2 regions of the Arthrobacter sp. SAFR-179 genome follow, and region 2 is predicted to be linked to the other one. Evidence: predicted binding sites of a transcription regulator. Region 2 holds the regulator's gene; the other holds the start of a gene.

Region 1 (3,206 bases), on a different contig from region 2:
CCAAGCTGGCTGGCGGCCTGGATGGCAGCAAGCTTCTCCGTGTCCCCTTTGTCCTGGAGGGTGGACTCAAGGGACGGAACGCGGTCAAAGTGGTCTTCCAAGGCCCGCTTGTTCCGGCCCGTAATCATCAGAACGTCATGGAGGCCCACGTGGACGGCTTCCTCCACCACATACTGGATGGCAGGCTTGTCAACGACGGGAAGCATTTCCTTGGGCATGGCTTTGGTGGCAGGCAGGAACCTGGTGCCCAGGCCCGCGGCGGGAATGACGGCTTTGCGGACTCTGGGGTTACTGGTGTTCACCGGACTAATCTAACGTCAGTCAAGCATTTCAGTAACCACCGGCGCGGCAGGCACGCATGAGGGGCCTGAAAATCCGCCGGAACACGGCATCGCAGGAAGGACACCATGCTGCAGGAGACCGACGCGGTCAAGGACCATATCAGGGCGACGCACCGGCGACGGCGGGCAGCCCTGACGCCGGAGCAGTTGGAAGCGGCCGGGGCGGCGCTGGCTGCCCATGGGGAAGCATGGGCAAGGACGGTCACCGGGGACCGCCCCGGGATTGCCTGCGTGTACCTGGGCGTGGGACATGAACCGCCCACCCTGCCCCTGATCAACGCCCTGCATCACAGCGGGCACCAGGTGCTGCTTCCCGTGTGCGAGCCCGGCCGGGAGTTGAGCTGGGTGTTTTGGACGCCTGACACCGGCTTCGAACGGAGCAAATACGCGCCAATACTGGAACCCGCAGGGCAGCGGCACGGGCCGGACACAGCGGGCGGTGCAACGATGCTTTTCATTCCGGCTACCGCGGTGGACCTCGACGGCAACAGGATAGGCCAGGGCGGCGGGTACTACGACAAGTTCCTGGGGCACCTTGCCACGGCAGGGAAGGAAATTCCACTGGCCGCTGTTATCTACGACGATGAACTGCTGCCCGCCGGCCGGATTCCGGCCGAGGAGTTCGACCGACCGGTCCCGGCCGTCCTGGCTCCGTCCGGTTACCGGCCTCTGGCGGGCAGCGCCTAAGCCCAGGCCATCCGGACGCAGTGATAGAATTAGCACTCAGGCCCTGCGACTGCTAACGGTTTACCCACGGCAGCACGGGACCTCTCGTTTGCCCAAGAGGAGGAGCACCAGTGCCAACATATGCTTACGCCTGCAAGGATTGCGGCCACGCCTTCGACATTGTCCAGTCGTTCTCGGACAGCAGCCTGACGTCCTGCCCTGAATGCCAGGGCACGCTGCGCAAGAAGTTCAACAGCGTCGGTGTCGTCTTCAAGGGCTCTGGCTTCTACCGCACCGACTCGCGCGATTCCAAGGGCAGCTCCGTCTCTCCCGCACCGGCCGCGGCTCCGGCAGCGCCTGCTGCCGCCCCGGCCGCTTCGGCGCCGGCAGCTGCTGCCGCCAGCTAAGCAACAAGGTCTTTACGACGGCGGCCGGCAGCTTCCCAAGCGGCTTCAAGCAGCGTCCGGCCGCCGTTGTCCACATAGCAGCCGTCGTGGCTCCCGTGACGCCGTGGCTGCAATTAGCGTGGGCGCATGCCCATACTCCCCCGCCGTCGCCGTGACGGCCTCTGGTTTCCCGGGACCGTCCGCAATGCCGGCCGCGCACACCACACTGGTCGCGGGCCCGGAAACCGCAACCGCCCCCTGCATTCCCGGTTTGCCAGCTGGCTAAGCCGCAACCGGCGGCTCGCGGCGGCCCTGCTTCTATGTGCAGCTGCAGCAATCGCCGTCCAGCAGCTCACTCCTGCCCCGCTAGCCACCGTAACTGCGCTGGCCGCTGCCCGGGACCTGCCCGCCGGAACCGCTGTCACGGCAGCGGATCTGGACCGCGTCCAGGTGCCTCCCGGGATGGTGGCCGATGGCTTCCTCCAGGACGGCGCCGCAGCCACGGGCAAACAGCTAGCGGCTCCTCTGCGGAAGGGCCAGCTCCTCACAGATGCCCAGTTGCTGGGCCCCGGGCTCCTGGCAGGGACGCCGCCCGGTTCGGCGGCGGTTCCCCTGCGCATGGCGGATGCCTCGTCCATCCAGCTGGTTTCCCCCGGCCAGTTGGTCAACGTGGTGCTGACCTCGGCCAACGGGTTCGACCAGCAGGGCCCCTCTGAGGTGCTGGCGTCGGCCGTCCCCGTGCTGTGGACTTCGAACAAGGGCGGCCAGACCGGACAATGGCTGGGCACCACGGAGACGGATGGACTGATCGTGGTGGCAGCCACAGCGGAACAGTCATCACGCCTGGCCGGGGCGTCCACCCAAGGCAGGTTGTTCTTCGTCCTGGTGGGGCAGCCCTGATCCGGGACGCGGCTGGAATGCGGTGGTCAGCCCCAGTGCGGCGGCTTCTGTTCCTTCAGCCAGGTGTCGTGGTCGTCTTCCCGGTCGCCCCAGCTGCGGGCGTCGTCCTCCGCCGCCTTGCTGGGGAGAATCTCATCGGTACCACCCGATGCTGCCTTGGTGGCGGCGGGATCAGCGGGAACAGCAGCTCCTGCTCCGGTCCCCGTCTTGTCCTGGTTGTCGTTCCCGGCCTGTTCTTCGTTGCCGCTCCGGCTGTCGTGCCGGGCCTGGTTGTCGTCCCCGGTCTGGTCGTTGTTTCCGGCCTGGTGGTTTTCGTTCTGGCGCATATCTTCCTCGGGCCTCTCGTCCTTAGGCCTGTCGTCTGTCATCGCTCGCATTTCCCGCGGATCCTGGGCCCGCCTGCCTTGGCTGCCCTCTTCCTGCCGGCGGTTTCCACCATCGCTGTTTCGGCTTCCATCGGCCTCGGATGGCAGGTAGGAGACGCCGGGAGAGGGCGTCCCGTCGATTCCATGGAGCGCGTGGTTGAAGTCGTCGTCCAGGAACCCGGTGGAGGTAGAACTCCGGCCCGGGAGCACCATCTTCTCCAGGCCAAGGTACCCGGCAATGCGGTCGGCGCAGGAGGAGGGGTCGGTGAAGACCTCGATGGTCCACAGCGGCATGTACCGCCATCCCAGGCGTTCGAGCAGTTGCGGCCGCAGCCTGCTGCGCTCACGCACGCTCATGGTGCGGTACTGGGCGGTGCCGTCGGACTCGATGGCCACGGGCCGCGGGATGTCGTGGTCATCCTGGCCCATGGTGTTCAGGGGGTCCGCCGCGGCAACCACGTCAATGGCGCCGTCGTACTGGTGCCAAACCCTGGCGCCACGGGCCCGCAGCCTGTCCCCCAGATCGGCTACCAGCGGATCAGCGCCCA
Region 2 (3,206 bases):
AGGTCGTCGCCTTCCCGCACGTAGGTGGCATCGTTGTTGACGCGGATCTCCACGTACAGGTCACCGGCCGGACCGCCCGCGGGGCCGGCCTCGCCCTGTCCGGAGAGCTGGATCCGGGTTCCGGTGGCCACGCCGGCGGGAACCTTGATGGTCAGGGACCGGCGGCTGCGGATACGGCCCTGGCCGCTGCACTCGTTGCAGGGGTCCTTGATGACCGTGCCGAAACCTTCGCAGGTGCCGCAGGGGGCGGCCGTCATGACCTGGCCGAGGATGGAGCGGACGGCCCGCTGGACCTGGCCGCTGCCGCCGCAGATGTCGCAGCGTTCGGGATGGGTGCCGGGGCGGCAGCAGGATCCGTCGCAGGTGGGGCAGACCACGGCGGTGTCCACTTCGAGTTTCTTGTTGACGCCGAACACGGCGTCACGGAGATCGATCCGAACGCTGATGAGGGCGTCCTGGCCGCGCCGGACACGCGAGGCCGGACCGGAGGTTCCGCCGGCGCCGAAGAACGTGTCGAAGATGTCCTGGAACGCGAACCCCTGGCCCGCGTAGCCTGCGCCGCCGAAGCCGTTGTCGGTGCCGTTCTCGTTGCCGGTGGTGTCATAGATCCGGCGCTTCTGGGGATCGGAAAGCACCTCGTAGGCGTGGGTTACTGCCTTGAACCGTTCTGACGCGTCCGCTCCGGGGTTTACGTCAGGGTGGAGGGTGCGGGCCAGCTTGCGGTAGGCCTTTTTGATTTCTTCGCCCGTAGCTTCGGGTGAGACTCCAAGGACGTCATAGTGGCTGCTCAAAGTTCGTATCTCTTCCTTGTTGTACTTCGTTCAGTTGGGCGGCCCGGCTCTTGCTTCCCGGCCGGAGCAGGCTCCGGCGGTTGAGAGTCAGGGCCCCAAAATCCTGGAAAGGTAGCGCGCCACTGCCCGGACGGCGGCCATGGTGGTGGGATAGTCCATCCGGGTGGGCCCGAGGATCCCTACTTTCGCGGCGCTGTCCGGACCGTAACCGGTGGCCACGACGGAGGCCTCGGCAAGGCCGTCGTACGGGTTCTCCCTTCCGATGCTGACAGCGACACCCCGGTGGTCCTGGGCCATTTCGCTCAACAACCGCAGCATCACCACCTGCTCCTCAAGCGCCTCGAGCACCGGGCCGATGCTGAGGGGGAAGTCCACGTTCGACCTGGCAAGGTTGGCTGTGCCTGCCATGACCATCCGCTCTTCCCGGCTGTTTTGCGCCAGGCCCTCCAGCCCGATCGCCAGTGCGTGTGCCGCCTGCCGCTGCTGGTGCGGGGTTGCGGCCACGACGGCGGGCAGAGCCTGGGCCAGTTGACTCAGCGGTGTTCCGCCCAGCGCGCCAAGGAACCGGGTGCGCAGTTCAGCCAGAGCGTCGTCGCCAAGATCCTGCCCGACGTCGATCACCCGCTGCTCCACCTTGCCGCTGTTGGCGATCAGGACTACAAGGACCTTGCGGGGGGCGAGCAGGACGAATTCGATATGGCGGACAAGTGCCCTGCTCAGGTGCGGATACTGCACCACGGCCACCTGGTTGGTCAGCTGGGACAGCAGCCGGACCGTACGTTCCAGCACGTCGTCGAGGTCGTCCGCGCCTTCGAGCAGGGACTGGATGGCGCGGCGCTCGGCTGCCGACAGCGGCTTGACAGCCGAGATCTGGTCGACGAAGAGCCGGTAGCCCTTGTCGGTGGGAATCCGGCCGGCGCTGGTATGCGGGGCGGTGATCAGCCCCTCATCCTCCAGGGCGGCCATGTCGTTGCGGATGGTGGCGCTGGAAACACCAAGATGATGCCGCTCCACCAGGGCTTTTGACCCAACCGGTTCGCGGGAGTGGACGTAGTCCTCCACGATGGCCCGCAGTACTTCCAGCTTGCGTGGCTCGCTCACTCTCCACCTCCTCCATGGTTCGGGGCGCATGCCCCTCCCGATGCAACCCACTGTTAGCACTCGACATGCCCAAGTGCTAACAGTCTATTATGCCTCGGCCCGTTGTTAGCATTGGTACCGCTCCGGGCGAAATTCCGGTGCTGAGGACCTAGCGCTAGGCGGATCGAATCCATGGATTACCAGAACTGGGGCCCACGGGGCATATCGGCTCCCGCACGGACGGAACTGCCTGAGGTTCCCGTGGAGCGCGGCATGGTGCTCGAGGAAGTGCAGTCCGGCTGGGTGGGTGCCGTGACGCGGGTGGAGAAATCCGGTGGAATGCATGTGGTGGCGCTGGAGGACAGGCGGGGTAAGTCCCGTTCCTTCCGTCTTGGCTTCGGTTTCCTGCTTGAGGGCCAGCCCATCCGGTTGATGCCGCCGGCGCCACGGCCTGCCGCCGCCGGTCCGGCAGCGGGACGGACGGCCTCGGGATCGGTACGGGTGGCCGGGCAGCGCGCCCAGGTAGCCAAGGCCAGCCGGATCTGGGTGGAAGGCAAGCACGACGCCGAACTGGTGGAAAAAGTCTGGGGAGATGACCTCCGGGTGGAAGGCATCGTCGTCGAGCCCCTGCACGGTATTGACGACCTCGCCGCAGCCGTGGCGGACTTCAGGCCCGGCCCCGGCCGGCGGCTCGGCGTCCTGGTGGACCATCTGGTACCCGATTCCAAGGAGTCCCGCATCGCGGAAGCCGTCATGGCCTCCCCGGGTGCCGCCGGGAACGTCCTGATCGTCGGACACCCGTACGTGGACGTATGGCAGGCGATCCGTCCCGCTGTCCTTGGGATCGACAAATGGCCTGCCGTACCCCACCGGCAGGACTGGAAGACCGGGATCCTGAAAGCCTTCGGCTGGCCCCACGCGACCAAGGAAGACATCGGCCTTGGGTGGCAGAAACTGCTGGGCGCCGTACGCACGTATGCCGACCTCGAAGCATCCCTGCTGGGCAGGGTTGAAGAAGTGATCGATTTCCTGACCGTGCCCTGAAGGGCGGAAGGCCGGCCGGGACCCAGTATTCTTGGTAGTGCGGTTCCTTATGTGAGGCACTGCAGCATTTTTCCGGCCCTGCACGCGTTTTCACGCACTGCACGCGCCGGGATCCGTACCCAGCACCACTTGCACCTTCGAAGGAACAGACTGTGGCAGAAAACGCACGTGATCACAGGGACGGCCAGGGCCGTTCCGAGTACCATGGCGTCCCCGCCAATGCCCTGCCGCTGACGGCCAGCGAAGACCGCCAGTGGGCAACGCTCGCGCACTTCGGCGGGATCCTGGGCT

What was found. Region 2 encodes HrcA, which represses chaperone genes, less so after heat shock. Its sites were predicted from a motif close to TTNGCACTCGNNNNNNNCGAGTGCNAA; they were not measured.
Region 1: a site for HrcA is predicted at 1,058-1,084, ahead of ACR65K_RS02450 (FmdB family zinc ribbon protein). Genes of this name have one in related genera too.

What each region holds. Positions count from the first base shown of each region.
Region 1 covers NZ_JBPFDM010000001.1:486,743-489,948, reverse strand. The annotation lists gene galU (UTP--glucose-1-phosphate uridylyltransferase GalU) at 1-302, opposite strand, end outside; gene ACR65K_RS02455 (5-formyltetrahydrofolate cyclo-ligase) at 408-1,028, shown strand; gene ACR65K_RS02450 (FmdB family zinc ribbon protein) at 1,139-1,414, shown strand; gene ACR65K_RS02445 (RcpC/CpaB family pilus assembly protein) at 1,541-2,293, shown strand; gene ACR65K_RS02440 (AAA family ATPase) at 2,320-3,206, opposite strand, start outside.
Region 2 covers NZ_JBPFDM010000002.1:256,460-259,665, forward strand. The annotation lists gene dnaJ (molecular chaperone DnaJ) at 1-791, opposite strand, end outside; gene hrcA (heat-inducible transcriptional repressor HrcA) at 879-1,892, opposite strand; gene ACR65K_RS05570 (DUF3097 family protein) at 2,064-2,915, shown strand; gene ACR65K_RS05575 (DUF4870 domain-containing protein) at 3,068-3,206, shown strand, end outside.